3 regions of the Streptomyces sp. NPDC001851 genome follow, and region 1 is predicted to be linked to each of the others. Evidence: riboswitches for the same ligand, from Rfam matches in the RefSeq annotation. Region 1 holds a riboswitch; each other region holds the start of a gene.
What was found. A riboswitch is a leader RNA that binds a small molecule or an ion and turns the genes downstream of it on or off. The one in region 1 is predicted to bind cobalamin.

Region 1 (10,325 bases):
TCGAGTGGATCCCGGCCGTCCTCGGCCGCGGCACCAACCACCTCCCCGTCGGCTACGACCGCCGCCTCTGACACCCGGGTACCGCTGACCGGGTCAGGCCGCATCAGCCGACCCGGCCCCGGCTGACCCACGCCCACCGACCCCAGGCGCCTGGCTTCCCCGCCCGCCACGGCGCCATGTCGACGTGCCCGCGCACACCCGCGTACCCCAGGAGGAACGACATGCCACTGACGACCGCACGGGACACCCTCACCACCCGTACCGGCAGCCGGATCCTGAACCTGCTCCTGCCCCACCACCGCACGACCGACCGCGTCCCCGCTCCCGCGGAAGCGTTCCCGCATCAGCTGGGCCGCATCTCCGCCTTCGTACGCGACGGCTCGCCCGTGCTCTTCACCCTGCCCGGCTTCCCCTGCAAGTCACCCAACCCCGCCAAGGTCCTCGGCCACCTCCCCGACCAGGGCGAACGCCTCTCCCTGACCTTCCTGAACACCCTGTGCACCGACATCGAGCGGATCTACCCGCCAGGTGCCCACGTGATCATCTGCTCCGACGGCCACGTCTTCGGCGACCTCATCGGTGTCCCCGACGACCACATCGACGCCTACGCCGACGACCTACGCGTGCAGATAGGTCGGATGGGCCTGCACAGACTGTCCGTCTTCGACCTGCGCGACGTCCTCGGCGATCTCCCGCACGACACCAAACGCACCCGCATACACGAGCGCTACGCCCCCACACTGGCGGCCCTCCGCGCCGAGACCCGCGTCGACGACCAGTCCCTCGCCCTCTACCGGGGCATCACCCGGTTCCTCGTCGAGGACACCGCCGACTGGACCGGCACCCGCTCCGCCCTCCAGCGGTCGTGCCGGCAACGCGCCTACGGCGTCATACAACGCAGCCGCGCCTGGGGCACCCTGATCGCCGAACACCACCCCCGCGCCGTACGCCTCTCCATCCACCCCCAGCCCATCGGCGCCCCGAAGTTCGGCATCCGCCTCCTCGACGCCCCGGACGCGTGGACCACGCCCTGGCACTCCGCCGCCCTGCACCGCTCCGACGGCACCTGGACCCTCATGCCCCGGGCCAGGGCGGCCCGGCTGGGCCGCGTGGTCCAGCAGGGCGGCAGGCCCAGCCACTTCGCCCAAACCGACCAGAGCTCGTCCTGGTCGGTCCCCGGGTAGGGGCCTGCGCCGGCGCGCGCACCCGGCGACTCGGGGCGAAAAGGGGGCCCCAAACCGCCGCAAGTGACCCGGGAGCGGCCCGAGCTGCGGTTCGCCCTCGGCGGCTAGCGGACCGTGCTGCGTCCCACGATCGTGCCCGCCCGGTCGATGCAGATCACGTCGACCGCGACGGGCGCGCCCCGCAGCACGGCCAGTGCCTCGTCGCGGGCGGCCACCGCGACCAGGTCACCCAGCGGGACTCCGGCCGCCGTGCACAGCCGGAGGGCGGCCAGACCGGTGTTGGCGTTCGCGACCTCATCGGCCACTGCCTCGTCCGCGCCGCCCCGCCGGGCCAACTCGGCGAGGAAGCCGTTGTCGACCTGGGAGCGGGCGGAGTGCAGGTCCAGGTGGCCGGCCGCCAGTTTCGACAGCTTGGCGAAGCCGCCGCAGAGGGTGAGGCGGTCGACGGGGTGCCGGCGTATGTACTTCAGGACCGCGCCGGCGAAATCGCCCATGTCGAGCAGGGCGTCCTCCGGCAGCCTGTGCACGGCGGTCACGGTCTTCTCCGAGGTGGAGCCCGTGCAGCCCGCCACGTGGGTGCGTCCGGCCGCCCGGGCCACGTCGACCCCGCGGCGGATGGAGTCGATCCACGCCGAGCAGGAGTACGGCACCACGATCCCGGTCGTGCCCAGGATGGACAGACCGCCGAGGATGCCGAGGCGCGGGTTCCAGGTGGAGCGGGCGATCTCCTCGCCGTTGTCGACGGAGACCGTGATCTCCACGTCGCCCCCGTCGCCGTGGTGCCGGGCCACCGCCGCGATGTGGTCCCGCATCATCTGCCGGGGCACGGGGTTGACGGCCGGTTCACCGACCGGCAGCGGCAGTCCGGGGCGGGTGACGGTACCGACCCCTGGCCCCGCCCTGAAGACGACGCCCGAACCGGCCGGGAGCCGTCGCACAGTGGCGCGCACCACCGCGCCGTGCGTGACGTCCGGGTCGTCGCCCGCGTCCTTCACGATGCCCGCCATGGCGTAGGAGCCGGTCAGCTCCTCCGCGGCGAGCGCGAACGCCGGTGTCTGGCCCCTGGGCAGGGTGATCGTCACCGGGTCGGGGAAGTCGCCGGTCAGCAGCGCGGTGTACGCGGCGGTGGCCGCGCCGGTCGCGCAGGCGCCGGTGGTCCAGCCGGGGCGCAGGCCGGTGTGCTTCAGTTGGGCGCTGCGGCCGCCCTTCGCCTCGCTGCTGCTCATGCCTCACTGCTCGAAATCACTGCTGGATCACTGCTCGAATTCACTGCTGGAAACGGAACCTGGATGGACGGGACGGAGTCGTCGTGCACGTGCTGATCCTCGGCGGGACGACCGAGGCCCGCCGCCTCGCCGAGACCCTGGCCGCCGATGCCCCGGACGTGAAGGTCACGTCGTCCCTGGCCGGGCGGGTGGCCGCCCCCCGGCTGCCGCCGGGCGAGGTGCGCGTCGGCGGCTTCGGCGGCGCCGAGGGCCTGGCGGAGTGGCTGGTCGCGCACGACGTGGACGCGCTCATCGACGCCACCCACCCCTTCGCCGGAACGATCAGCCTCAACGCGGCCGCGGCCGCCGCCACCGCCCATGTTCCCCTGCTCGCCCTGCGCCGGCCCGGCTGGGTCCCCGGCGAGGGAGACGTCTGGCACGAGGCCGGCTCGCTGGAGGAGGCCGCGGACCTGCTGCCCGCGCTGGGGCGGCGCGTGTTCCTGACCACCGGGCGCATGGGCTTGGCCGCCTTCGCGCACCTGGACGACCTGTGGTTCCTCGTACGCTCCGTGGACGCGCCCGAGCCACCGCACCCGCTCCACACGGAGGTGCTGATCGACCGGGGCCCCTTCACCCTCGACGGGGAGCGCGGGGTGTTGCGCCGCCACCGCGTCGACGTGGTCGTGACGAAGGACAGCGGGGGAGCCGCCACCGCTCCGAAGCTCACGGCGGCCAGGGAGGCCGGGCTGCCCGTGGTCGTCGTCCGCCGGCCCCCGGTGCCCGAAGGGGTGTGCGTGGTGGACGATCCCGGGCAGGCGGTCCAGTGGCTCGGCGAGCGCCTTGACCTGGATGGTTTCCGAGTCGATGACTGAATCCTGGCCGGGGCTTTGCTGCGGCAGGGTTGTTGTTGCAACCTGTTGGCAGAAACCTGGAAGGCGCGTCTGAAAACAGCCGTTCGCCACACAGTAAGGCCCGCGTCCCCATGACAACCGCTCCGGATCCCGCTTCTCCCCGCCCTGCCTCCCCAGGCACCGGCCGCGGTATCTCGTGGCACCGCATACGCACGTCCATGACCAGCGGGGAATGGGCGAGCGTCGGCGGGATGGCCGCCTTCATCCTGGCTCTGCACCTCGTCGGCTGGTTCACGCTGGCGGCGATCGTCGCTCCCGAGCACTACAAGGTCGGCACCCAGGCCTTCGGCATCGGCATCGGCGTCACCGCCTACACCCTCGGCATGCGGCACGCCTTCGACGCCGACCACATCGCCGCCATCGACAACACCACCCGGAAGCTGATGAACGAGGGGCAGCGCCCGCTGTCGGTCGGCTTCTGGTTCTCCCTCGGCCACTCCAGCATCGTCTTCGGACTGGCCTTCCTGCTCTCCCTCGGCGTGAAGGAACTGGCGGGGCCGGTCGAGAACGACGACTCCGAGCTGCACAGCATCACCGGCTGGATCGGTACGACCGTCTCCGGGACCTTCCTCTACGTCATCGCGATCATCAACCTGCTGATCATGGCCGGCATCTGGAAGGTGTTCCGGCAGATGCGCTCCGGCCACTTCGACGAGGCCGCGCTGGAGGAGCAGCTCAACAACCGCGGCTTCATGAACCGCATCCTCGGCCGCCTGATGAAGTCGATCACCAAGCCGTGGCAGATGTACCCCCTCGGCCTCCTCTTCGGCCTCGGCTTCGACACGGCGACCGAGATCGCGCTGCTCGTCCTCGCCGGCTCGGGCGCGGCTTCGGGCCTGCCCTGGTACGCGATCCTCTGCCTGCCGGTCCTCTTCGCGGCCGGCATGTCCCTGCTGGACACGATCGACGGCTCGTTCATGAACTTCGCCTACGGCTGGGCCTTCTCCAAGCCGGTCCGCAAGGTCTACTACAACCTCACCATCACCGGCCTGTCCGTCGCCGTCGCGCTCATCATCGGCACGGTCGAGCTGCTGGGTCTGATCGCCGAGAAGGCCCACCTGCACGGCCCGTTCTGGGACTGGGTCTCCGGCCTGGACCTGAACATCATCGGCTACGTCATCGTCGGCCTGTTCTTCGCCACCTGGGCGATCGCCCTGCTGGTGTGGAAGGCCGGCCGCATCGAGGAGAAGTGGACGGCGGGCCTGGCCCGGCCGGCACCGGTGGAACAGACCGCCGAATAGCACCGCTCGCGGCGCAGCTCCACGGGGGAGCGGCGCCGCCCTCGACGTGGTCTTCGCGGATGTGCTTCGCCGCGACGGACCGCGCGATCGACCGGCCGTGCCGGGGCGCTGTGGTACGCGACCACGTCCGCCTCGGCGATCACCTCGACCGCCCGGACCGTCTCACTCTTCCTCGCTCGCGATCGCGTTGAGGGCCGCCGCCGCGATGGCGCTGCCGCCCCGACGGCCACGGACCACCATGTGCTCAAGGCCGGAGGCGTGTCCGGCGAGCGCGTCCTTGGACTCGGCGGCACCGACGAACCCCACGGGCACGCCGATGACGGCGGCCGGGCGGGGCGCGCCCTCCTCGATCATCTCCAGCAGCCGGAAGAGCGCGGTGGGGGCATTGCCGACGGCGACGACCGCGCCCTCCAGCCGGTCGCGCCACAGCTCCAGCGCGGCCGCGCTGCGCGTGGTGCCCAGCTTGGCCGCCAGCCCGGGCACGGAGGGGTCGGAGAGCGTGCAGAGCACGTCGTTGTCGGCCGGCAGCCGCTTGCGGGTCACGCCGCTGGCCACCATCTGCACATCGCAGAAGATCGGCGCGCCGGCGCGCAGCGCCTCACGGGCCCGGGCCAACACGCCGGGCGTGTAGGCCAGGTCCCGTACGAGGTCGACCATCCCGCAGGCGTGGATCATCCGCACCGCGACCTGGCTGACATCGGCGGGCAGGCCCGCGAGGTCCGCCTCGGCGCGGATCGTGGCAAAGGACTGGCGGTAGATGGCCGCGCCGTCCTTCTCGTAGTCGAACACCGTGCTCCTAGTCATCCGTGTCGTCCGTCCGGACTGCGGGGCATGGCGGCGAGCATACCGACGGTCCTAGGTCCGACGACTGATCGCAAGGTACCGTTCTTGCTGCTAGCGTGCAGCTGCACATGATTCGCAATAACGTGGGAGGATGTTGGACATGGCGCTTTACACGCTCCCGGAACTTCCGTACGACTACTCGGCGCTCGCCCCGGTCATCAGCCCGGAGATCATCGAGCTGCACCACGACAAGCACCACGCGGCGTACGTGAAGGGTGCGAACGACACGCTGGAGCAGCTGGCCGAGGCGCGGGACAAGGAGTCGTGGGGCTCGATCAACGGCCTGGAGAAGAACCTGGCCTTCCACCTGTCCGGCCACATCCTGCACAGCATCTACTGGCAGAACATGACCGGTCCCAAGGACGGCGGCGGCGAGCCGCTGGCCCAGGACGGTGTCGGCGACCTGGCGGACGCGATCACCGAGTCCTTCGGGTCCTTCGCCGGCTTCAAGGCGCAGCTGTCCAAGGCGGCGGCCACCACTCAGGGTTCGGGCTGGGGCGTGCTGGCGTACGAGCCGCTCAGCGACCGGCTGATCGTGGAGCAGGTCTACGACCACCAGGGCAACGTCGGTCAGGGCTCGACCCCGATCCTGGTCTTCGACGCCTGGGAGCACGCCTTCTACCTGCAGTACAAGAACCAGAAGGTGGACTTCATCGAGGCCATGTGGCAGGTCGTCAACTGGCAGGACGTGGCCAAGCGCTACGCCGCCGCCAAGGAGCGCGGCGACAGCCTGCTGCTCAGGCCGTGACGGCGTAGACACCCCAGGCGTCCTGCCCCGTGATCGTCTTCTCACCCTTCACGTCGGCAGGCGGCACAACGGAAGGCTCCCGCGAGGCAGATCCTCACGGGAGCCTTCCTGTCGTCTGTCCTCTGCCGTCAGCCGCCTTCCGCGGTGCGGGTGTTCCACCGCTCCTCGACCTTGGCCAGGCGCCAGTAGCCGATGGCCACGGCCCAGACCACCACGAACAGGCCGACGATGACGTAGCCGACGTTGTCCAGGTCCAGGCCCGCGATCCAGCCGGAGACGTCGTCACTCAGACCCAGCTTGTCGTGCAGCACCCCGACCAGCTCGATCGTGCCGACGAAGAAGGCCACCGCGATGGACAGGCCGGTGATGGTGAGGTTGTAGAAGACCTTCCGCACCGGGTTGGAGAAGGCCCACTGGTAGGCGAAGTTCATGAAGGTGCCGTCGAGCGTGTCGAACAGGCTCATGCCGGCGGCGAAGAGAAGGGGCAGGCACAGGACCGCGTACCAGGGCAGGCCGGCGGCGGCGCCGTTGCCGGCCAGGGCGAGCAGCAGGACCTCGGTGGTGGTGTCGAAGCCGATACCGAAGAGGAAGCCGAGGGGGAACATCTGGCCGGGGCGGCGGATGGACTTGGTGAGCCGGCCCAGGATGCGGTTCATGAAGCCGCGCGAGTCGAGATGGGCTTCCAGCTCGGCCTCGTCGTAGCGTCCGGCGCGCATCGCCTTGAACACGCGGGCGATGCCGACCAACGCGACGAGGTTGAGGGCGGCGATGAGGTACAGGAAGCCGCCCGAGACCGTGGTGCCCACGGTGCCGAGGACCTGGTGGGTACGGGAGTTGTCGCTCATCAGCGTGCCGGCGAGCTTGGCGCCGCCGGCGACCAGCGCGGCCATGACGACCACCACGCTGGAGTGGCCCAGCGCGAACCAGAAGCCCACCGACACCGGCCGCTGGCCGTCGGCCATCAGCTTCCGGGTGGTGTTGTCGATGGCGGCGATGTGGTCGGCGTCGAAGGCGTGCCGCATGCCGAGGGTGTAGGCCGTGATGCCGAGGCCGACCCCGAACGCCTGGGTGCCGACCTCGTAGTGCCGCGGCACCACGAGCAGGAAGAGGATCCCGAAGGCGACCACGTGCAGGGCGACGATCACGGCCAGGAGGCCGGTGGTCCGGACGGTGTCCTCGCGGCGCCAGTGGAAGGACGGGGCGGCGGCGGTTTCGGGCACGCCTTCGGACAGGGTCATACGGTCACGCTCCAGCACCTCGTGGATCAGCTTCGTGCTGCCGTGGCCGGTCTCCTGGCTGACGGGTCACCGTGCCCGCCCCTGCCTTCCCGGCCGTGAGGCCAGTGGCAACGCATGGGGCGGGAACTCCCCGATCACAGTGGCGAGGGCCGCTCCGGACTGAGCCCCTGAGGGACTGTCACCGGTCTTCCCGAACACCACGGCCCGCCCACCCTAGAAGGCCGCAGGTCCTGGCTGCAAGGCTGCACAACTGATCAGGTATGGAGGAGGCGGGCGGTGACTGCGATGATGAGTGGATGCATCTCGTCCCTGTGGAACGCGCCGGGCAGCGCACCATCGACGGTCATCGGGTCTGCGACGCCATCGCCGCCGTCGGCGAGCCCGAACGCGTACGCGCCTGGGCCGACCGCTTCTCCCTGCTCTCCGATCCCGGACGCCTCTCCCTGCTGCTCGCCCTCCACCGGGCGGGCCCCATCGCCGTCTCCGACCTGGCCGTCGCCACCGGGATGCGGGACACCGCCGTGTCCCAGGCCCTGCGTCTGCTGCGCACCGCGGGAATCGTCCAGGGCGAGAAGGACGGCCGGATCGTGCGCTATCGACTCGTCGACAGCCCGATCTCCGCTCTGCTGGAACACTGCCGCGACTGAACGCGAAGCCGACCCGGTCCGGTCCGGCGTGCGCCGGCCGTCGGCCGAGCAGACGAGGCTGACCGGGCTCGGCGGCGCGCCGTGATCGCCGTCAGCCCCGACGGCGCCACCCCCGAGCGGTCTCAAGGGACGCGAGGAACCGGCGTACATGGCGGAGCCAGAGGGCCCGGGATTCCGGGTCGGGGATGTGGCCCGCCCCGGGCAGTTCGATCAGCGTGGCTCCCGGGATTCCCGCGCTGAGGCGGCGCGAGCTCTCGGGAAGCACCAGACGGTCTCCGGTCGGCGCGAACACGAGGGTGGGGCCGTGACATCGGTGAGGTCGCGGCGGACGTCCACCCGGGAGACCAGGTCGAAGTGGTCGAGCATGCCTGCCGGCATGGAGGCCTTCACCTGCGCCGCCCCCTCCGCCACCTCGGCCGGTGACATCCCGTTCAGCCGGCTCTCGGACAGGCACGCAAGGAACGCCAGCCGGGCCACCTCGTCCCACTCGCCGGTCCTGCCGAGCAGGGTGATGAGGCGGGCGGCATGTGCGAGGACCGGATCGGCCACCGGGAACCCGGCCGTGAGCACCAGACCGGTCACCCGCTCGGGATGGCGGGTCGCCGCGCGTACCGCGACGGTGGTTCCCAGGGACTCCCCGAGGACGGTGAACGTCTCGTGTCCGCGGGCCACCGCGGAGGCGACCAGCGTGTCCGCCAGTTCGTCGAGGTCCAGGGGCTTCGTGGCGACCGGTGTGCCGCCCGCTCCCGGGTAGTGCGGACCGATCACCGTGTGGTCCTTCGCCAGGTCGTCGAGGACCAGCCCGAAGTTGCCTTCGACACTGCCCCCGGCGCCATGCGCCAGCAGGAGGGCAGGCCCGCTGCCCTGTACGTACACATCGAGGTTCCCTTCGAGAAGGGCCTGGTCATCGCTCATGGCCGCGACGCTAAACTCCTACACCGGTGTCAGAGTCAAGCCCTGGGGGGACGGCGTCTCGTGCGGATGAAGGAGATGGTCCGGCGGACGGGCGTGCACGAACGGCTGCTCCGCTACTACGAGCAGCAGGGGCTGCTCGCGCCGACCCGGCTGCCCAGCGGGTACCGGGAGTACAGCGAGGCGGACGTGGAGACGGTGCGCCGTATCCGCAGCCTGCTGACGGCCGGCCTCTCCACCTCTGTGATCGCTCAGGTGCTGCCCTGCGTCGCCGACGCCGGCGACCGCCTGGTCCCCACGTGTCCGGAACTCGTCCGCCGACTCCACGGCGAGCGACAGCGGATCACCAGGGAGATCGAGGCCCTGCGCGCATCTCGCGCCATGCTGGACACGGTGCTCGACGCGGTGCCACCGGCCCTCGCCCGGTAGCCGTTCCCCTGTAGGGGTGATTCAGCCACATGGCCGTATTTGTACGACCGAAGTCGACGGCCGCCACGCCTTGGCCAGTCGCTCTCTTCCGCGTTCCGTCCGCTCCCTCCCCCAAGACCTGGATCCTGATGACGTCTGCCCCGTCCGTACCCCGGCGTGCTCTTCCCGTCTGGCCCGTAGCGATGCTGTGGACCCTCGCCCTCGGCCTGTGGGGGCTGTCCCGGCAGCACAGCGTGTGGCGGGACGAGGCCGCGACCTGGCAGGTGGCCCGGCGGTCCACGGCCGACATCTGGCACATGCTGGCGCACGTCGACGTCGTGCACGGGCTCTACTACCTGCTGATGCACACACTCTTCGCCTGGTGCGGCCCCAGCACCACCACCCTGCGGCTGCCCTCCGTGCTGGCGATGGCGGTGGCGGCGGCCTGTGTGGCCGCCCTGGGCCACCGGCTCGCCGGGGCATGGGCGGGCCTGGGGGCGGGGCTGGCGCTCGGGCTGCTGCCCTCCGCGCAGTTCTATCTCCAGGAGGGCCGCCCGTACGCGCTGGTGGCGGCCGGGGCCGGGATCTCGACACTGCTGCTGGTGACCCAGCGGGAAGGGCGCGGCCGGGCGATCGGCTGGGTGGCGTACGCCGGAACGGTCCTCACGTGCGGTCTGCTGAACTGGCTGTCCCTGCTGATCCTGCCCGCGCACGCCGGGACACTCCTGTGGACCCGGAGCGGGCGCGGCGTGTGGGTGCGCTGGACGGCCGCCGCGGTGGCCGCCGTGGCAGGCGACCTGCCGTTGATCCTCTTCAGCCGCAGCCAGTCCGACCAGGTGACGTGGATACCGCCGCTGACCTGGCACATGCTGATCGGCCCGGCGGTCCTGCTGGCCATCGGCGGCCTCGGAGCCCTGCTGGACCGGCCGGAAGCGGGTCGGCTGTCGGCGGCGGCCGTCGGACTGCCGCTGCTCGCGGTGCCGCAACT
Region 2 (10,325 bases), on a different contig from region 1:
CTGGCCGAGAAGCCGGTCCTCTTCCCCTCCTCACCCCTGGATCTCGACCGCTACGACCCGCCGCGCAGCCACTACCGACACGCTGCCCCCGTCAGCGCCGCGTGCGCCGGCGCACTGCCCCTCGCCTTGTGGGCGACGGATGCACCGGCGCCCTGGCTGGCGGTCGGCTTGTACTCCGTCGTTCTCTTCCTGGGCATGTGGCTGATCTGCCTGGTGCACAGGGCCGAGGCGCGCCCCGACTAGGAACTGAACGCCACTGAACGACCGAACAGGTCCCAGGCGCCGCAACCTTGGTGCTGGTCCCCTTCGACGCTCGACCGAGGCACCGGCGCCCCCGTGCGGTTGTCGCAGCTTCTTGCGAGTCAGCGTCGCTCACCACCCACGGTCCGCCTCACGCTCCGGACTCCGAAGTCCTCCACGGGGACCGGGGCCATGCCTTCACCGTACGCGGCCACCGGACCCGCGCGTCGGTCAGCAGGGCAGGTCGAGGGTGACGGTGGTCCCGAGCCCGGTGTTCTCGGCGCGTGCGGTGCCGCCGTGTGCGGTGGCCACGGCGTGGACGAAGGCGAGCCCCAGTCCGGAACCTTCGCCGGTGCGGCTGGCCTCGGCGCGGGCGAATCGGTCGAACGCCCGGGGCAGGAACTCCGGCGGGAAGCCGGACCCCTGGTCCATGACACGCAAGCGAAGCGCGCTGTCGTGGACGGTGGCCGTGAGGCGGACGGTCCCCTGTCCGTGGCGAAGGGCGTTGTCGAGCAGGTTGCCGATCGAGGGCCGCAGCCAGCGGGCGTCGACGTCGACGCTCGCGCGGGCGGCGTCGATGATCAGGGCACGGCCCGCCCGCTCGGCGGTGCGCCGATGCGGGGCGACGGCGGCCTCTACGAGGTCGGCGAGTTCCACGGGGGCACGGGTGATGTGCTGGGTGCTGTTGAGTTCTTCCAGGTCAAGCAGGGCGTTGGTGAGGTCGATCAGGCGCTGGACCTCGGCGTCCACGGAGCGCAGGGTCTGGTTGAGTTCCTCGGCCGAGCGGGGGCGGTGCAGGGCGACGTCGACCTCGGCCCGGAGCAGCGACAGCGGGGTGCGCAGTTCGTGGCTGGCGTCCGCGACGAACCGGCGCTCGCGTTCGGCGGACTCCGCCAGGCGGTCGAGCATGTGGTTGAGGGTGTGGCCGAGGCGGGTGATCTCGTCGTCGTGGTCGGCGGGCACGTCCAGGCGCAGGTTCTGGGCGCCGTCGGCGAGGGTGGCGGCCCCGCTGCGGTAGCGCTCGACGGGGCGCAGGGCGGCGCGGGCGGTGCGGTAGCCGACGTAGGAGGCGGCGATCAGGGTCAGGCCGGAGGCGATGGCCAGTTGGGCGAGGAGTTCGCGCAGCGCCTCGTCGCGGTGGCCGCGCCGGACGGCGGCGATCACGATCCGGGGCTGTCCTTCCGCCGTGACGCGTTTCGCCTGGAGGCGCAGGGTGCCGGGCGTGATCGGGAGCAGGGAACCGACGTCACGCCGGACCGTGGCACCGCGCCTGACGGCGCGGAGTTCGGCGGGGGTGAGCAGCGGCTGGTGGCGCAGGGAGTCGCTGGAGGTAAGGACGCGGCCGTGTGCGTCGAGGACCTGCTGGAGGCTGCCGCTGGGGCCGGGAGGGAGCCGGGTTCCGGTGCGGACCGCCTGGTCGAGGCTGTGCCGGTAGGTGGTCAGGTCGTCGTTCAGCTGCTGGTCGAGGGCGGTCCTGACCCGCCAGTAGACCAGTCCGGCCGCTCCGGTCAGTACCAGGGACATGGTGATGGCGACGGCCAGCACGAGGCGCGTGACGACGGGCAGCCGCCGGAACCACGGCCGCAGTCGGCCGGGCAGGGTCATGGGGTGGTCTCCAGGCGGTAGCCGCGCCCGCGCAGGGTGGTGATCGTCGTACGGCCGAAGGCGCGGTCGGCCTTGGCGCGCACCTTGGAGACGTGGACGTCTATGGCGTTGCTGCGCAGGTCGGTCTCGCCGTCCCAGACCTCGTCGAGCAGCTGCAGGCGGGTGACCACGCACCCGGCGTTCGCCATCAGCACCCGCAGTACGTCGAACTCACGCCGCGACAGGTCGAGCTCGGTGTCTCCACGCCAGGCGCGCTGCTGCTCGGGATCGAGGACGAGGTCACCGACCTTCAGGCGCCCGGAGTGCTCGGGACGGCGCCGGGATATCGCGCGGAGCCGGGCCAGCAGCTCCTCCATGGCGAACGGCTTGACCAGGTAGTCGTCGGCGCCGGCGTCAAGGCCGGCGACCCGCTCGCTGATCGCGGCGCGCGCGGTGAGCAGGATGACGGGGATGTGTATGCCTTCGGCGCGCAGTGTCCGGCACACCTGGACCCCGTCCATGCCCGGCAGCATCACGTCGAGGACCACGGCGTCCACGCGCGGGTCGCGGGCGGCAGCGAGACCGGACGGTCCGTCGTAGTGGCCCTCGGCGGTGTGCCCGGATTCGGTGAGGTAGCGGACGACCAGGTCCGTGAGGCGGGTCTCGTCGTCGACGACCAGGTAGTGCATGCCGGCCAGGCTAGCCGCCCGGCAGGGGTCCGGATCCCAGGTGCGGGGGCTTCATGGTCTGTTCATGTGACTTCCCTACCGTCGTTCACGTCGCGGTGCTCCGCGGACCGCGACCGGTCCGCCGTTCCCACGCGCCGGGACGGAAGGGACAGACATGCACGCACTGGTGCTCGCCGCCAAGGGCATCGCCGGCCACATCGCGCCCATGGACCTGATGACCCGCGGCGGTCTCGATGTCATCGCGCTGCTCGTCATGGTCGGCTGGCTCTACCGGCGCCGCCGCAGCGCCCCGGCGATGCCGCTGGTGCTGGCCGCGCTGAACATCGGCCTGTTCGCCGCGATGAGCACGATCAGCGCCGGGAAGTTCCCGGCCGGGGTCGGATTCGGCCTCTTCGGCATCCTCTCCCTGGTCCGGCTGCGCAGCGCGGCGTTCACCCTGCGCGACGTCGCCTACACCTTCGTGACCCTGGTCATCGCCCTGTGCACGGGGCTGCCGCACCGGCAGATGTGGCTGGTGGCCGTACTGGACGCCGTGGTGCTGCTGGCGGTGCTGCTGGTGGACGACCCGAAGTCGTACGGGCCCCCGACCCGGACGGTCAGGCTCACCCTCGACCGGATCTACCCGGAGCCCGCGCTCATCGCCCACGACGTGGCGCTCCGCTTCGGGCAGGCGCCGCTGTCCGTGGTCGTCGACGAGGTCGACTACGTCCGCGAGACCACCCGGGTCTCCGCCCGCTACCCCGCTCAGCCCGGGGAGCCGACGGCTGCCCCGGACGCCGAACCGCGCGAGCAGGTGACGGTGTCATGACCTCCGCGTCCTCCTTCGCCGTCGGACTGGGTCTTTCGGCACTGCGCGGCGCGACACTGGCCGAGGTCGACGCGGCCGCGGCCCTGCAGCACCGCACCGACCGCAAGTACCTCGTCCCGCTCGACCGAGCCCGCGACCTCGTCGCCGGGCTCGCCGACAGCCACCGCGTCCTGGACCTGGCCGGCCGTCGTACGACGAGCTACCTCAGCACCTACTTCGACACCGAGCAGCTCGCCGCATGGCGGGCCCATGTGCAGCGGCGTCGCAGACGCTGGAAGGTACGCACCCGCCTGTACGCGGAGGACGGGCTGTGCCGGGTCGAGGTGAAGACCAAGGACGGCCGCGGCGCCACGGTCAAAGACGCCCTCAAGGTCCCGGCCACCGCGTACGGCGAACTCGACGCGCAGGCAGCCGAGTTCGTGGAACAGGTGCTGGCCGCATCCGGCATCCCTGTCACGGCCGAGGAGCTGGCCCCCGCCGCAGAGGTCCGCTACGTCCGCGCCGCCCTCGCCGACCTGGACCACGGCACCCGCGTCACCCTCGACGGCGCACTGACCTGCCACCACGGCGACCGCACCGCCGCGCTCGATTCCGGCCACGTGCTCGTCGAGACCAAGGGCGGGGTCCGGCCGGCCCCGGCCGACCGGCTGCTGCTGAACCTGGGCGGCAGGCCCGTCTCCCTCAGCAAGTACGTCATCGGCCAGTCCCTGCTCACCCCCGGTCTCCCCGACAACGACGTACGCCGCCTCGCTCGCACCCACTTCACCACCGGGGCGAGCACGGTACCGCTCTACGAAAGGACCCCCGCCGCATGAACGTCCTGCGCGGCATCACATGGCCGTACGCCCTGATCGCGCTGCTCGCCGTCGCGGCCGTCGCCGTCGGCGTGGTACGACCGCAGCTGGTCTCGGCCGCCACCGGCGGCTCCGCGAAACCCGGGGCGACGGCGCTGATCAAGCAGAACCCGCCGCCCACGCTCTTCACCGACGCCGAGATCGCCCCGATCGGCAAGCAGGCCGCGGCCCAGCACAAGAAGGCGGATGCCCTCTTCGCCCAGTGGAAGAAGGCGCATGGCACCACCCGCGACGACAAGGCGTTCGCCGCCTGGGCCGCACAGCAGGTGCCTGCCCCGCCCACGGTGAAGCAGCGCAGCGCCGAACTCCGCCAGGACCAGCAGCTCGCGAAAACCCGCACGGCAGCCGGCAAGAAGGCCGCGACCTGGCTGGAACTGCACGGCAAGAAGGACATCTGGCAGCTCTACCTTCACGACCAGCGCGAACTGATCCCCACCGCGCAGGGCACGGCCGAGAAGACCGAGCTCAAGGCGGCCCTGAAGCTGGCCAAGACGATCAGCGACCAGCTGGCCGCCAAGGACAAGCAGCCCGCCCCGTTCGTCCTGGACCCGACCCTGCGCCCCGACAAGCACATCAAGCCCGGCGCCAAGGGGCCGTACTCCTACCCCTCCCGACACGCGGCCCGTTCCGCAGCGGCCGTCACTCTCCTCAGCGCCCTCTCCCCGCACCGCGCCGAGGACTACCGGTGGATGCAGGCCGAAGTCCTCTATTCCCGCCTCTACATGGCCGGCCACGTCACCAGCGACCTCACCGCCGGCACCCTGCTCGGCGACTTGATCGGCGACTACGAACTCGCCGTCAACGGACACGGAGATCGCTGAAGACCCGGCGATCTGCCCGCCAGGCCAGCCGGTCGGGAGTCGTGAACGCGCGGGTATCTGTCCGGGGGCGTGCACCGAGAGATTTCTCAAACATCAGATGATATCCTGACATTCTCTCAGGTCGGCAGTAAATGACAGGAAAAGAGTATGAGCCGTCCGCTCGCCCTCACGCGTGAGACGCTGGAAACAGTGTTTGATCCGGCTGAATTGATTGTCGCGCCGGAAGGAAACCTACCCGCTATCGGCGATCCCGACGCCAGGGAAGTCCTGGGAACGCTGGGAATTCCGGTCTGGGACAATCCGTGGTTCGACATGGACGCTGAGCTGGCAGAGCGGTTCGGGCGCGTCGAGGACTGGGATGGCAAACTCACCGACCGTTACTCCGTCGTCCCCACGGGAGCGGACAAGTGGATCGGTTTGGGCATGATCCCCTATGACGGTCTCGCCTTCGATCCTGGCACTGGCGCGGTCTACTGCCTGCCCGACGATTCCGAGATCTACCTGTGGAACAGCTCGCTCCGGTCTTTCGTGCACTTCCTGTACCTCCTCCAACTGGAACGCCCGCACTTCGACGCGCAATGGGAAAGCGAGATCGAGGTGCCTTACGACCCCGAGGCCGCACAGGTCCGGGTCCGGAGGGCCATGATGGCTGTGGATCCGGCAGCCCTGGAGAACCCCGATTCCCGCTGGCACGGGGTCCTCACGTACATCGTGGATCCCGAACACCACTTCATTTAAGGGCGCTTGTCTGCGACCCGGCGCTCGGCGAGGGTGCTGCCCTTGTGCTCCGGCGAGGGCGAAAGCGTGTGTGAGCCCATACGCCAGTGCCCGGTCGACGGTGTTGGAGCGTCTTGCCGACGGGCGGTCACCTGGAAGGTACGAGAAGAAGATCACGCCGGGCTCAGGCGGTCTTGGCCGTGCTCGCCTCACGCGGTACGGTCTGTCCGATATCGACGACGGCGAGACGGAAGCCGGTGGGAATCCGGCACGGTCGCGCCACTGTATGCCTGACACCCATAGGTGTCGGGTGAGTCAGACCCGTGGCCGTCGTCCAGTGCACCACCGAGATGGGACGCGAACTCCCAGAGGAGGTTCTGCCATGGCGCAGACCGTCGCCCAGCCGACAGCCACCACCCCAGCCATCCCCGCCAAGCTGCCGCTGAAGGCGATAGCTCCCTGGGCGGTCTTCTTCGGCATCCTGATGCTGGTCCTGCTCTACTTCGTCGGCGCCGAGCAGGGCGCCACCTCCGTGTTCAACGGCACGGACGTCCACGAGTGGGTACACGACGCCCGCCACCTGCTCGGCTTCCCCTGCCACTGACGCGAGGGGACCGCGCACCACCATGAACTCCGCAACGGTAAGAAACCTCCTCGTGCGAGGCATGCTCGCCGGCCTCGCCGCCGGCGTGCTCGCCCTGGTCATCGCGTACCTCCTCGGGGAGCCCAGCGTCGACAAGGCGATCGCCTTCGAGGATGCCCACTCCCACGAGCACGAGATGGAGGTCGTCTCCCGCTCCCTGCAGTCCACCGCCGGCCTCGCCACGGGCGTCCTCGTCTACGGAGTGGCCTTCGGTGGCATCGCCGCGCTCGCCTACTGTTTCGCGCTCGGCCGTGTCGGCCGCTTCGGCCCGCGGGCGACCGCGCTGCTGCTGTCCGGCTGTGCGCTGCTCGCGGTGTACGTCGTGCCGTTCCTGAAGTACCCGGCCAATCCGCCCTCGGTCGGTGAACCCGACACCATCAGCAAGCGGACCAGCCTGTACTTCCTGATGATGCTGCTGAGTGTCCTGCTCGCGGTCGCCGCCACCATCCTGGGCAAGCGCCTGGCACCCAGCCTGGGCACCTGGTGGGCGACGGTGGTCGCGGTGGCCGCGTTCGCCGTAGTGATCGGCCTGGCCTACCAGTTCCTGCCTGTCATCAACGAGGTGCCGAAGGACTTCCCGGCCACCTTGCTGTGGCGGTTCCGGCTCTCGGCGCTGGCGATCCAGCTGAGCCTGTGGACAGGATTCGGCCTGCTCTTCGGCGAACTGGCGGAACGCCTGCTGAACCCCAAGCCGGCGACGGCCACGAGCGGCCGCGTGGTTCCGGCCGCGCACTGATTCCTTCCGGACAACAGAGGGCCCTTCGGAACCATCCGGGGGCCCTCTGGCGTTCCCTGGACACCCAAGCGCACCCATCCGCAAGAACGGCACGGCAAGCAGCTCGACCGGATGCGGATCACCCAGCCGGGGAGTGGAGGAAGCGAGTGGCCAGAGCACCCCAGCCGCGTCATATAACCCTCGGTGGCCGTGAGGCGGTCGCTCTCACCCGGGAGGAATACGACCAACTGATCGCCAGCCGTCGGCAGATCGGCGGGCAGAGCGCCCGGGTCCGGGTCCTGGCCCAGCAAGCCAAACGCACCGAAGAGCTGGTGCACGACCTGGAGGCACTGGTCGCCGCACAAGGAGAGGGCTGCAAGCAGCAGCTCCACGCCTCTTCGCCGAGGTGCCCCGAACGGCAGGCCACTCCGAAGAATGCCGACGGCTCCTGCCTGCGCTGCGAGGTGGCGGCGCTGCTGCGCCGCCACCGGGATGCCGCGTCCTGAACCACCGGTCAGGGTCTAGTCGACGTCCGGCACTGCCAGTGGCTGTCCCAGCCGCAAGTTCCAGCGCCCGGACCGGCCACTGAGTTCGGTGACCGTCAGCGGTGGGACATCAAGGCGCCAGAAGACAGCGGCGGGCATGCCCAACGCTTCCGTGATCGCCGCCCGCACCACCTCCGGCTCGACGACCGCGAGCGTGCGACCTTCGCCATCCCGCGCTGTCTCCAACCACCGCGCGACCCTCTCGCACAGGGCCTGTACGGACTCACCCCCGTGGGGTGCGCTGCCGGGGTCGGTGAGCCAGCGGGTCACCGCTTCCGGCTCGGCAGCCGCCACCGCGTCCAGCGTGCGGCCCCGCCAGCGGCCCACATCCAGCCCGCCCAGTTCCGGTGTCTCCGCGCCGCTGAGGCCCAGAGCAGCAGCCGTCTCCCGGCAGCGTGCAGTCGGGGACATGACCACACGCCCGGGCACGGACAGCGACCCGGACGCCTCACGGGCGCGAGCCACGCCGATGCCGTCGATCGACTCACCGTCGTAGAAGCGGGCCCGCCGCAGCGAGGGGCTCGTTGCGGGCGAGACGAAGGTGAGGCGGTTGCTCACGTGGCTGTTCCTTCTGTCGGGGTCGTGCGGCGTGGGCCGCCGCCGCGGTGACGCACATGCCGAGGGTGATCGGTGGCCCACAGTGCGCGGAGGGGTTGCCGGTCCAGCATGACGGCTCCTGCGCGCCCATCATGAAGGACTCGTCAGTTCACGAGGCGGACAGCTCCCCTCGGACGGTGCGGGCGGCGGCGACCAGGTTCTCCAGGGAGGCGCGTGTTTCGGGCCAGCCGCGGGTCTTCAGGCCGCAGTCGGGGTTGACCCAGAGCCGGTCTGCGGGAAGGGCCTTCAGGCCCGTGCGGAGCAGGTCGGCGGCCTCCTCGGCGCTCGGGACGCGGGGGGAGTGGATGTCGTAGACGCCGGGTCCGGCCTCGCGCGGATAGCCGTGGGCGGCGAGCTCGCGGGCGACCTGCATGTGGGAGCGGGCGGCTTCCAGGCTGATGACGTCGGCGTCGAGGTTGTCGATGGCCTGGACGATGTCGCCGAATGCGGCGTAGCACATGTGGGTGTGGATCTGTGTGTCCGGGCGCACCCCGCCGGTGGTCAGCCGGAAGGCTTCCGTCGCCCAGTCCAGGTAGGCCGGACGGCCGGCCGCGCGCAGCGGCAGGGTCTCGCGCAGCGCGGGTTCGTCCACCTGGATCACCGAAGTACCCGCCGCCTCCAGGTCGTTGACCTCGTCGCGCAGGGCGAGGGCGACCTGCCGGGCCGTGTCGGCGAGGGGCTGGTCGTCGCGGACGAAGGACCAGGCGAGCATGGTGACCGGGCCGGTGAGCATGCCCTTGACCGGGCGGTCGGTGAGGGATTGGGCGTACGTCGTCCAGCGCACTGTCATCGGCTCGGGGCGGGAGATGTCACCGGCGAGGATCGGCGGGCGGACGTAGCGGGTGCCGTAGGACTGGACCCAGCCGTGCCGGGTGGCGAGGTAGCCGGTGAGCTGCTCGGCGAAGTACTGGACCATGTCGTTGCGTTCGGGCTCGCCGTGCACGAGGACGTCCAGGCCGGTCTTCTCCTGGAAGGAGATGACCTCCTGGATCTCCGCCTTGATCCGTTCCTCGTAGCCGGCGGTGTCGATGCGGCCGGCGCCCAGGTCGGCGCGGGCCGTGCGCAGTTCGCCGGTCTGCGGGAAGGACCCGATGGTCGTGGTCGGCAGCAGGGGCAGGCGCAGGTGGGCCCGCTGGGCCGCGGTGCGTTCGGGGTAGGACTGGGAACGGCGGGTGTCGGCGTCGGTGACCGCGGCGGCGCGGGCCCGCACGGCCGGGTCGTGAGTGAGGGGCGAGTCTGCTCGTGAGGCGAGGTCGGCGCGGTTGGCGGTCAGTTCGGCGGTGATCGTGCCGGTGCCCTGGGCCAGGCCCCTGGCGAGCGTGACGACCTCGCGTGTCTTCTGCTGGGCGAAGGCGAGCCAGCGCAGGATCTGCGGTTCGATGTCGCGTTCCGCGGTGGCGTCGAGCGGGACGTGCAGCAGGGAGCAGGACGCGGAGACGTCGACCCGGGCGGCCAGCCCGAGCAGGGTGCCCAGGATGGACAGGGACTTGGCCAGGTCGTTGACCCAGATGTTGCGGCCGTTGACGACTCCGGCCACCAGCCGCTTGCCGGGCAGACCGCCGGCCGCGGCGAGGTCGTCGAGGTTGGCGCCGGCGGCCTCGGTGAAGTCCACGGCCAGGCCCTCGACCGGTGCCTTGGCGAGTACCGGCAGGGCCTCGCCGAGCCGGTCGAAGTAGGACGCGACGAGCAGCTTGGGCCGGTCGGTGAGGGCGCCGAGGTCGCGGTAGGCGCGGGCGGCGGCGTCGAGTTCGGCCGGCGTGCGGTCCTGGACGAGGGCGGGCTCGTCCACCTGGACCCACTCCGCGCCCGCCGCCCGCAGGTCGGCGAGGACTTCGGCGTACACCGGCAGCAGCCGGTCCAGCAGGGTGAGCGGCTCGAAGCCGGCCGGTGTGCCGGGTGCGGGCTTGGCCAGCAGAAGGTAGGTGACCGGGCCGACCAGCACGGGCCGAGCGGTGAGACCCAGTGCCAGCGCCTCCTTCAGCTCGTTGACCTGCTTGGTCGCGTCGGCGGCGAAGACCGTGTCCGGACCCAGTTCGGGTACCAGGTAGTGGTAGTTGTGTCGAACCACTTGGTCATCTCCAGCGGCGCGACGTCCTGGGTGCCGCGGGCCAT
Region 3 (10,325 bases), 180 kb from region 1:
GGCACCGCCGCCAGCGCCGCACCATCCAGCCCGCGTTCCGGCTGGACGCGATCCCGCACTACGGGCCGGTCATGGAGGAGGAGGCGCACGCGCTGACCGACCGCTGGCGACCCGGCGAGACCATCGACTGCACCTCCGAGTCCTTCCGGGTGGCCGTGCGCATCGCCGCCCGCTGCCTGCTGCGCGGCGAGTACATGGACGAGCGTGCCGAGCGGCTCAGCGTCGACCTCGCCAGCGTCTTCCGGGGCATGTACCGCCGGATGGTCGTCCCGCTCGGACCGCTGTACCGGCTGCCGCTCCCGGCCAACCGCGAATTCAACCGGGCCCTGGCCGATTTGCATCTGCTGGTGGACGAGATCGTCGCCGAGCGGAGGGCATCTGGTCAAAAGCCGGACGATTTGCTGACGGCATTGCTGGAGGCAAAGGACGACAATGGCGACCCCATCGGGGAACAGGAGATCCACGACCAGGTCGTCGCGATACTCACCCCCGGCAGCGAAACGGTGGCGTCCACGATCATGTGGTTGCTGCAGGTTCTCGCCGAACACCCGGAACACGCCGAGAAGGTACGGACCGAGGTCGAATCCGTGACCGGCGGCCGGCCCGTCGGATTCCAGCATGTTCGCGCGCTGACGCACACCAACAATGTCGTCGTCGAGGCCATGCGGCTCAGGCCCGCCGTATGGATATTGACGCGGCGCGCGGTGACCGACACCTCGCTCGGCGGCTATCGCATTCCGGCCGGGGCGGACATCGTCTACAGCCCCTACGCGATCCAGCGCGACGCCCGCTCCTACGACCGCCACCTCGACTTCGACCCCGACCGGTGGCTGCCGGAGCGGGCCAAGGACGTGCCGAAGTACGCCATGAGCCCCTTCAGCGTGGGCAACCGCAAGTGCCCCAGCGACCACTTCTCCATGACCCAGCTGAGCCTGATCACCGCGGCGATCTCGGCGAAGTACCGCTTCGAGCAGGTCGCCGGGTCGAACGACACCACCCGCGTGGGCATCACGCTCCGCCCGCACAACCTGCTGCTGAGGCCGATGCCTTGGTAGGTCACCCGGCACCGGCGCGCGCTCAGGCGGCCCGTGGGCCCCGGAACGTGCGCCGGTACGCGTTCGGGGTGGTGCCGAGCGCCCGGATGAACTGGTGCCGCAGCGCCGCCGCCGTACCGAACCCGGTGCGCCAGGCGATCTCGTCCATGGTCTCGTCCGTGCCCTCCAGCAACTCCTGGGCGCGCAGCACCCGTTGGCGCAGGACCCACCGGTAGGGCGTCGTCCCGGTCTCCTGCTGGAAGCGGCGTGCGAAGGTGCGCGGCGCCATATGGGCACGGGCGGCCAGCTGCTCCACGGTCACCTCCTGGTCGAGGTGCTCCTCCATCCACACCAGCACCTCGCCTACGGTGTCGCACGGGGCCTTGGGCAGTGGCCGCTCGATGTACTGCGCCTGCCCGCCGTCCCGGTGCGGCGGTACGACCATCCGGCGGGCGATCTTGTTCGCGACCTCGGGCCCCTGCTCCTTGCGCACGAGATGCAGACAGGCGTCGATCCCGGCGGCGGTGCCGGCCGAGGTGATCACGGGGTCCTCGTCGACGTAGAGCATGTCCGGCTCGACGGCGATCGCCGGATACCGGCGGGCGAGCTGCTCCGCGTGATGCCAGTGCACCGCGCACCGCCGGCCGTCCAGCAGCCCGGCCGCGGCCAGCAGGAACACGCCGGAGCAGACGCTGAGCACCCGCGCCCCCCGCCGGACGGCTCGCCGCAGGGCGTCCAGCAGCTCCTCCGGGTACTCCCGTACGGCATAGGTCTCCCCGGCCGGGACGGTGATCAGGTCGGCCTCATCCAGCCGCTCCAGCCCGTAGGGGGTGGACACGGTGAACCCGCAGTGGGTGTCGAGGGTGGGCCCCTCGGCGGAGACCACGGCGAAGTCGTACACCGGCAGTCCCTCGTCGCTGCGGTCGATGCCGAACACCTCGCACACGACACCCAGTTCGAAGGGATGCACCCCGTCCAGCAGTACGGCGGCCACGTTCTTCAGCATGCTGCCAGTGTGCCGGGTCGGTGGCAGTAATTCGAGGGCGCACGGCAGTCCTGCCACTCACGGGACGGAGCGTTCCGCGCGAGAGTGAGGGCATGAACGGAAACCAGATCCAGGGCCTCATCGGCATGCTCGCCACCTTCGGGATCCTCCTGCTCATGATCCTCCCGTCCGCGATCGGCGCCGTGCGGGAATGGCGCATCGACCGGCAGCTCAGGCAGGCGGAACGCGGCGAAGGCACGCCGGACCGCACCCACGGCCGCCACGGCGTGGCCCACCCCGCCTGAGGGAACGCCCAAGGCAACGCCTGTACGAACCCTGGCGACATCCGGGTCACGGGCGCCGTCGTCAACGGCGGGCACGACGTCACGATCGGTACCACCCAGCGCGTCACCTACCCGATCGCCCTCACCATCCGGGACGACTCGGGTGTGAAGGGCCTGTCGCACGTCAGCGTGCGCGGCCAGGCTCACCGCCGACGCCTCACCCGAGCCCGTCGCCAGGGGCGGCCGGCTGACCGTCACCGGCGCGCTCGCCCGGGCGAACCGGGAGGACCTGAAGCACCACGGCTTCACCGGGCAGGACGTGCAGCTCCAGTTCAAGGCGGACGGCGCCGCCCGGTAGCGCACGGTCAGGACCGTACGCACGGGCGACGCCGGGAAGCTCAGCACCAGCGTCACGGCCACCTCGGCGGGCAGCCGGCGCTGGTACTTCCCCGGCACGGCGACGACCGCGCGGGCCGTGTCGGCCGGGGACGCGGTGGAACTGAGGTAACGGCCGGTCAGAACTCCTCGTCCAGGTCGACCGTGCCCTCCACGGCGACCTGGTACGCCGACGGGCGGCGCTCGAAGAAGTTCGTCAGCTCCTGAACGCCCTGCAGCTCCATGAAGGAGAACGGGTTCTCCGAGCCGTACACCGGGGCGAAGCCGAGGCGGGAAAGACGCTGGTCGGCGACGCACTCCAGGTACTGCCGCATCGACTCGGTGTTCATGCCCGGCAGGCCGTCACCGCACAGGTCGCGCGCGAACTGCAGCTCGGCCTCGACGGCCTCCCGCAGCATGTCGGTGACCTGCTGCCGCAGCTCGTCGTCGAAGAGGTCCGGCTCCTCCTTGCGGACGGTGTCGACCACGTCGAACGCGAAGGACATGTGCATCGTCTCGTCGCGGAACACCCAGTTGGTGCCGGTGGCGAGACCGTGCAGCAGACCCCGGCTGCGGAACCAGTAGACGTACGCGAAGGCGCCGTAGAAGAACAGGCCCTCGATGCACGCGGCGAAGCAGATGAGGTTGAGCAGGAAGCGACGGCGGTCGGCCTTCGACTCCAGGCGCTCCAGCTTCTCGACCTCGTTGATCCACTTGAAGCAGAACTCGGCCTTCTCGCGGATGGAAGGGATGTTCTCGACGGCCGCGAAGGCCGCCGCCCGGTCGTCCGGGTCGGGGAGGTAGGTGTCCAGCAGGGTCAGATAGAACTGGACGTGCACGGCCTCCTCGAAGAGCTGACGGCTCAGGTACAGCCGGGCCTCGGGGGAGTTGATGTGCTTGTACAGCGTCAGGACCAGGTTGTTCGCGACGATCGAGTCGCCCGTCGCGAAGAAGGCCACCAGCCGGCCGATCAGGTGCTGCTCGGCCGGAGTCAGCTTCGCCAGGTCGGCCACGTCCGAGTGGAGGTCGACCTCCTCCACGGTCCAGGTGTTCTTGATGGCGTCCCGGTAGCGCTCGTAGAAGTCCGGGTAGCGCATCGGGCGGAGAGTCAGCTCGAAGCCGGGGTCGAGAAGGTTCTGGTTGCTGGGCATTACTGGCAGGCCTCGCAGGACTCGGGGTTTTCCAGGGAGCAGGCGACCGCGTCGGGATCGGCGGCCTGCTGGACGGGGATGGTCTTCTGGGCCTGCGCCTGGGCGGCGCGGGCGATGCGTGTCGCGGGCCGCGAGCGCAGGTAGTACGTCGTCTTCAGCCCGGACTTCCAGGCGTACGCGTACATCGATGAGAGCTTGCCGATGGTCGGCGTCTCCATGAAGAGGTTGAGCGACTGCGCCTGGTCCAGGAACGGCGTCCGCGCCGCGGCCATGTCGATCAGGCCGCGCTGCGGGATCTCCCACGCCGTGCGGTACAGGGCCCGTACGTCGGCCGGGATCCAGGCGAAGTCCTGCACGGAGCCGCTGGAGTCGCGCAGCGCCTCACGGGTCCGCGCGTCCCAGACGCCGAGTTCCTTCAGGTCCTTCACCAGGTACGAGTTGACCTGCAGGAACTCACCGGACAGCGTCTCGCGCTTGAACAGGTTGGAGACCTGCGGCTCGATGCACTCGTAGACACCCGCGATGGAGGCGATGGTGGCGGTGGGCGCGATCGCGAGGAGGAGCGAGTTGCGCATGCCGACGGCCGCGATCCGCTCGCGCAGCGCCGCCCAGCGCTCGGGCCAGGTGAGCTCGACGTCGTAGTGGTCGGGGTGCAGGACACCCTGGGCGGTACGGGTCTTCTCCCAGGCCGGCAGCGGGCCCTTCTGCTCGGCGAGGTCGGCGGAGGCCTCGTACGCGGCGAGCATCACGCGCTCGGCGATCCGCGTGGACAGGGCCCTGGCCTCCGGCGAGTCGAAGGGCAGGCGCAGCTTGAAGAAGACGTCCTGCAGACCCATGGCACCGAGGCCGACGGGACGCCACTTGGCGTTCGACCGGCCCGCCTGCTCGGTCGGGTAGAAGTTGATGTCGACCACGCGGTCGAGGAAGGTGACGGCCGTGCGGACCGTCTCGTCCAGGCGCTCCCAGTCGATGTCACCGCCGCTCACGAACGCACCGAGGTTCACCGACCCCAGGTTGCAGACCGCCGTCTCGCCGTCGTCCGTGACCTCCAGGATCTCCGTGCAGAGGTTGGAGGAGTGGACGACATGGCCGGGCAGGGCCGTCTGGTTGGCGGTGCGGTTGGCCGCGTCCTTGAAGGTCATCCAGCCGTTGCCGGTCTGCGCGAGGGTGCGCATCATCCGGCCGTACAGCTCACGGGCCGGGATCGTCTTCTTCGCGAGCCCCGCCTGCTCGGCCTTGCGGTAGGCGGCGTCGAACTCCTCCCCCCACAGGTCCACCAGCTCCGGCACGTCCGCCGGGGAGAACAGCGACCACTGCTCGTCGGCGTTGACCCGGCGCATGAACTCGTCCGGGATCCAGTGCGCGAGGTTCAGGTTGTGCGTGCGGCGGGCGTCCTCACCGGTGTTGTCCCGCAGCTCCAGGAACTCCTCGATGTCCGAGTGCCAGGTCTCCAGGTAGACGGCCGCGGCGCCCTTGCGCCGGCCGCCCTGGTTCACGGCGGCCACCGAGGCGTCCAGGGTCTTCAGGAACGGCACGATGCCGTTGGAGTGCCCGTTGGTGCCGCGGATCAGCGAACCGCGGCTGCGGATCCGGGAGTACGACAGACCGATGCCGCCGGCGTGCTTGGAGAGCCGGGCCACCTGGTGGTACCGGTCGTAGATGGAGTCCAGCTCGTCCAGCGGGGAGTCGAGGAGGTAGCAGGACGACATCTGGGGGTGCCGCGTGCCGGAGTTGAAGAGGGTGGGGGAGGACGGCAGGTAGTCGAGGCGGCTCATGAGCCCGTAGAGCGCGGCGACTTCGTCCACGGAGCGGACGCTGTCGTCCTCGGCGAGACCCGCGGCGACCCGCAGCATGAAGTGCTGGGGGGTCTCGATGACCTTGCGGGTGAGGGGGTGCCGGAGCAGGTACCGGCTGTGCAGGGTGCGCAGCCCGAAGTAGCCGAAGCGGTCGTCCGCGCCGGTGTCGATCAGCGCGTCCAGCCGCTCGGCGTGCAGCCGCGCGAACTCGGCGGTCCGGTCGGCGATGAGCCCCTCCCGGTGCCCCACGGCCACGGACTCGGTGAAGGACGTCACGCCCTGCGAGGCGGCCTCGGCGCGGATGGTGAGGGTCAGCAGCCGGGCGGCCAGCCGGGAGTAGGCGGGGTCCTCGGAGATGAGCCCGGCGGCGGCCTCCGTGGCCAGCTCCCGCAACTCCGCCTCGTCGGCGTGGGCCGACCGGCCGCGCAGCGCGGCGGCGGCGACCCGGCCGGGGTCGGCGTCGGGGAGGTCGGCGGTCAGCTCGGTCAGGGTCCGCAGCAGCGCGGTACCGGGACCGTCGGTCTCCAGGCCGCTGGCTGAAGCCGGATCTGCTGGCGCGATGGTCACGTGGGGCTCTCCCTCGCTCGGCACGGGGCCTTGCGGAGGGCAGGGGGCAGCCACGAGCGCACACGGCGTCGCGTCCACCGGCCCACTCCACGAGGCCCGGACGTCTCAGGCACACCGGCCGGCCGGCCGGGTGCGCTGTCGGCAGGTCCTCGGACTGACGCAGGCGTGCGCATGCACGCAAGTACACCGTTGCGGGACAGTTCCGGATTCACACCGGATTCCCCTGCGGCGACAGCGAGGACGAGCATACATCTAGTGCCGGGCTGTCGGGTCACCCCCAGATGTTGTGTCGTGGCGGTGTCAGAGCGTCAACTCGTAGGTGAGCGGAGTGAGGGACGACGACGGGCCGCCGGATTTCCTCCGGCGGCCCGTCGTACGGCAGTTCAGTGACCGGCGCCCGCCGTCGCCGGCGGAAGCTCCACCTGGACGCCGGGGTCTCCCGCGTCCGCCGTGTAGTCCTCCGGCTTGGTCTCGTCGATGCCCTCCGGGGCCTTCACGGCCTTCAGGACCAGCGTCAGGGCCACGGTGACGGCGACGTTCAGCACGAACGCCGTGAGGCCGATGTAGCCGATCTCCTTGATGCCAGGGATCTCCTTGGCCGCGCCGCCGAAGTGCTTCTGGGTCGGCGAGCCGACCCCGTACGCGGCGACCGTGCCGTAGATCATGCCGACCGCCCAGCCGGCGAGCAGTGCCCAGCGGTGGAACCAGCGGGTGAACAGGCCGCCGACCAGGGCGGGGAAGGTCTGCAGGATCCAGATGCCGCCGAGCAGCTGGAAGTTGATCGCGACCGTCTTGTCCATGGTGAGGACGAAGACCAGCGCGCCGACCTTCACCAGCAGCGAGACGATCTTGGAGACCTGGGCCTCCTGCCGGGGTGTGGCGTCCGGCTTGATGAAGTCCCGGTAGATGTTGCGGGTGAAGAGGTTCGCCGCCGCGATCGACATGATGGCCGCCGGTACGAGTGCGCCGATGCCGATCGCCGCGAAGGCCACGCCCGCGAACCAGTCCGGGAACATGTCCTCGAACAGCTGCGGGATCGCCAACTGCCCGTTGGTGACCTTCACTCCGGCCGCGATCGCCATGAAGCCCAGCAGGGCCAGCAGGCCGAGCATGAGGGAGTACAGCGGCAGGATCGTGGTGTTGCGGCGGATCACCTCGCGGCTCCTGGACGACAGGGTCGCGGTGATCGAGTGCGGGTACATGAAGAGCGCGAGCGCCGAACCGAGGGCCAGGGTGGCGTATGTCCACTGGTTCGCCTCCGGCGGGACCAGCGCGCCGCGCGGCTTGCCGGTGGCCGGGTTGACCTGGCTGAACGCGTGGGCCGCCTTGGCGAAGACGTCGTCGAAGCCGCCCAGCTTGATCGGGATGTAGATGATCGCCACCACGATGACGATGTAGATCAGGGCGTCCTTGACGAAGGCGATCAGGGCGGGCGCGCGCAGGCCGGACGAGTAGGTGTACGCCGCGAGCACGCCGAAGGCGATCAGCAGGGGCAGGTCCCGTACGAACCAGTTGGTGCTGCTGTCCCCGCCGACGCCCATCACGTCCAGCACCGCCTGGATGCCGACGAGCTGGAGCGCGATGTACGGCATCGTCGCCAGGATGCCGGTCAGCGCCACCGCCAGCGACAGCCCCCTGGAGCCGAAGCGGCCGCGGACGAAGTCCGAGGTCGTCACGTAGCCGTGGCGGTGCGAGACCGACCACAGGCGGGGCAGGAAGGTGAAGATCAGCGGATAGACCAGGATCGTGTACGGCACCGCGAAGAAGCCGGACGCGCCCGCCGCGTAGATCGCCGCCGGTACGGCGACGAAGGTGTACGCCGTGTACAGGTCGCCGCCGAGCAGGAACCAGGTGATCCAGGTGCCGAAGGACCGTCCGCCCAGTCCCCATTCGTCCAGGGAGTGCTCGTTCTCGGCCCTGCGCCAGCGTGCGGCCAGGAAGCCCATGACCGTGACGGCCAGGAAGAAGAAGATGAAGACGCCGAGCGCGACGCCGTTGACGCCGTTCTTCACTTCGCCTCACCGCCCTTCTGGGAAGCGGGGGAAGCGGGGGAAGCGCCGGCGGTGCGGGCGCGCTGGTCGCGCTGCCACAGCTTGTGCGCGGTCATCGTCAGGGCGGTGGAGATCAGCACCCAGAGCATCTGGTACCAGTAGAAGAACGGGATACCCAGGAAGGCCGGGTCCGTCCTGGCGTAGGAGCCGACCCAGAGCATGGCCGTGAAGGGCGCGACGAGGCACAGGCCGATGATCACCCGGACCGGGGTGACCACGGGTGGTCTCACTTCAGGTGTTTCGGACATGCCTCGGCTCTCCGTCCCCTCGTTGATCACCTGGGTAACGCGCAGGCAATCTAGGTGACGGTGTCGCGCCAGTGGAAGACCTCGTCCGTATATCGGCCCTACTCGGCCGGGCGCTTGAGCCGCGCGACGAACTTGTAGCGGTCCCCCCGGTACACCGACCGCACCCACTCCACCGGCTTGCCCTCGCGGTCCAGGGAATGGCGGGAGAGCATCAGCATCGGCAGGCCCACATCGGTGCCGAGCAGGCCCGCCTCGCGCGGAGTGGCCAGCGAGGTCTCGATGGTCTCCTCGGCCTCGGCGAGGTGGACGTCGTAGACCTCGGCGAGCGCGGTGTAGAGGGACGTGTACTTCACGAGTGATCTGCGCAGCGCGGGGAAGCGCTTGGCGCTCAGATGCGTGGTCTCGATGGCCATCGGCTCCCCGTTGGCCATGCGCAGCCGCTCGATGCGCAGCACCCGTCCGCCGGCGGCGATGTCCAGCAGCCCGGCGAGCCGGTCGTCGGCGGTGATGTAGCCGATGTCCAGCAGCTGCGAGGTCGGCTCCAGACCCTGGGCGCGCATGTCCTCGGTGTAGGAGGTGAGCTGCAGCGCCTGGGAGACCTTGGGCTTGGCGACGAAGGTGCCCTTGCCCTGGATGCGTTCGAGCCGGCCCTCCACGACCAGCTCCTGCAGGGCCTGGCGGACGGTGGTGCGGGAGGTGTCGAACTCGGCCGCCAGCGTGCGCTCGGGCGGCACCGGCGTGCCCGGGGCCTGCGTCTCCGTCATGTCGAGCAGGTGCTTCTTCAAGCGGTAGTACTTGGGCACGCGCGCCGTACGGACGGTCGTGCCGGCCTCGTTCTCCGCACTGCTGACGTCGGTGCTCATGCTCTGCCTTCCCGGCTCCGGATGCCGAAAGCGACCGACTGTCATCGGCCACGGGTCACATCGTGGCACGGGTTCCCGTCCCCGGGTGCACCCGCACGCTCCGTGATCTCCTCTCTATACCGTCCGGACCGGATTGGTCTAGGCCTACGGGTCCTAGATCCCCTGCCAGTCCGGCTTGTTGGCGTAGGTGTGCCGGAAGTAGTCGGCCAGCTTGAGCTTGGCCGCGGCGGCCTCGTCGACGACCACCGTGGCGTGCGGGTGGAGCTGGAGCGCGGAGGCCGGGCATACGGCCGCGACCGGTCCCTCGACGGTCGCGGCGACCGCGTCCGCCTTGCCCTCACCGGTCGCCAGCAGCACCAGGTGCCGGGCCTCCAGGATGGTGCCGATGCCCTGGGTGATGACGTGGTGCGGGACCTGCTCGATGTCGCCGCCGAAGAAGCGGGCGTTGTCGATCCGGGTCTGCTCGGTCAGCGTCTTGATCCGGGTGCGCGAGGCGAGCGAGGAGCACGGCTCGTTGAACCCGATGTGCCCGTCGGTGCCGATCCCGAGCAGTTGCAGGTCCACTCCGCCGGCCCCGGCGAGCGCGCGGTCGTACGCCTCGCACGCCGCCTGGATGTCCCGGGCGGTGCCGTCGGGTCCGAGGAACGCGTCCATGCCGATGCCGAGCGGCTCCAGCACCTCCCGGCGCAGCACCGAGCGATAGGACTCGGGGTGGTCGGCGGGCAGCCCCACGTACTCGTCGAGCTGGGCTATGCGCGCCCGCGAGACGTCGACCGCGCCGGAGCGGACCTTCGCGGTCAGCGCCTGGTAGACGGGCAGCGGGGTGGAGCCGGTGGCCACGCCGAGCAGGGCGTCGGGCTTGCGCCGCAGCAGCCGGGTCATGGCCTCGGCGACCAGCTCGCCGCCCGCCGCGGCGTCCGGAACGATGACAACTTCCACGCTGGGCCTGCCGTTCTGAAGTGGTCTCGGTA

Region 2: linked by a shared signal. The riboswitch ahead of ABT171_RS36470 (CbtB domain-containing protein) and the one ahead of nicT (Nickel transporter NicT) in region 1 are both predicted to bind cobalamin.
Region 3: linked by a shared signal. The riboswitch ahead of ABT171_RS00495 (ribonucleoside-diphosphate reductase subunit alpha) and the one ahead of nicT (Nickel transporter NicT) in region 1 are both predicted to bind cobalamin.

What each region holds. Positions count from the first base shown of each region.
Region 1 covers NZ_JBEOYR010000001.1:285,096-295,420, reverse strand. The annotation lists gene ABT171_RS01375 (cytochrome P450 family protein) at 1-71, shown strand, start outside; gene ABT171_RS01370 (L-tyrosine/L-tryptophan isonitrile synthase family protein) at 222-1,184, shown strand; gene ABT171_RS01365 (cobalt-precorrin-5B (C(1))-methyltransferase) at 1,289-2,410, opposite strand; gene ABT171_RS01360 (cobalt-precorrin-6A reductase) at 2,494-3,261, shown strand; gene nicT (Nickel transporter NicT) at 3,372-4,541, shown strand; gene ABT171_RS01350 (precorrin-8X methylmutase) at 4,704-5,345, opposite strand; gene ABT171_RS01345 (superoxide dismutase) at 5,485-6,132, shown strand; gene nicT (Nickel transporter NicT) at 6,261-7,370, opposite strand; cobalamin riboswitch at 7,398-7,587, opposite strand; gene ABT171_RS01335 (ArsR/SmtB family transcription factor) at 7,667-8,017, shown strand; gene ABT171_RS01330 (alpha/beta fold hydrolase) at 8,228-8,932, opposite strand; gene ABT171_RS01325 (MerR family transcriptional regulator) at 8,993-9,358, shown strand; gene ABT171_RS01320 (glycosyltransferase family protein) at 9,541-10,325, shown strand, end outside.
Region 2 covers NZ_JBEOYR010000035.1:50,327-60,651, reverse strand. The annotation lists gene ABT171_RS36505 (hypothetical protein) at 1-243, shown strand, start outside; gene ABT171_RS36500 (sensor histidine kinase) at 472-1,845, opposite strand; gene ABT171_RS36495 (response regulator transcription factor) at 1,842-2,513, opposite strand; gene ABT171_RS36490 (DUF4956 domain-containing protein) at 2,668-3,321, shown strand; gene ABT171_RS36485 (polyphosphate polymerase domain-containing protein) at 3,318-4,136, shown strand; gene ABT171_RS36480 (phosphatase PAP2 family protein) at 4,133-4,996, shown strand; gene ABT171_RS36475 (SUKH-4 family immunity protein) at 5,144-5,734, shown strand; cobalamin riboswitch at 5,916-6,060, shown strand; gene ABT171_RS36470 (CbtB domain-containing protein) at 6,096-6,317, shown strand; gene ABT171_RS36465 (CbtA family protein) at 6,340-7,092, shown strand; gene ABT171_RS36460 (hypothetical protein) at 7,239-7,577, shown strand; gene ABT171_RS36455 (histidine phosphatase family protein) at 7,593-8,174, opposite strand; partial or broken gene metE (5-methyltetrahydropteroyltriglutamate--homocysteine S-methyltransferase) at 8,323-10,325, opposite strand, start outside.
Region 3 covers NZ_JBEOYR010000001.1:102,386-112,710, reverse strand. The annotation lists gene ABT171_RS00515 (bifunctional albaflavenone monooxygenase/terpene synthase) at 1-1,055, shown strand, start outside; gene ABT171_RS00510 (GlxA family transcriptional regulator) at 1,078-2,040, opposite strand; gene ABT171_RS00505 (hypothetical protein) at 2,133-2,324, shown strand; gene ABT171_RS00500 (ribonucleotide-diphosphate reductase subunit beta) at 2,819-3,829, opposite strand; gene ABT171_RS00495 (ribonucleoside-diphosphate reductase subunit alpha) at 3,829-6,192, opposite strand; adenosylcobalamin-variant (AdoCbl-variant) riboswitch at 6,328-6,427, opposite strand; gene mctP (monocarboxylate uptake permease MctP) at 6,576-8,204, opposite strand; gene ABT171_RS00485 (DUF3311 domain-containing protein) at 8,201-8,491, opposite strand; gene ABT171_RS00480 (GntR family transcriptional regulator) at 8,590-9,354, opposite strand; gene nagB (glucosamine-6-phosphate deaminase) at 9,508-10,293, opposite strand.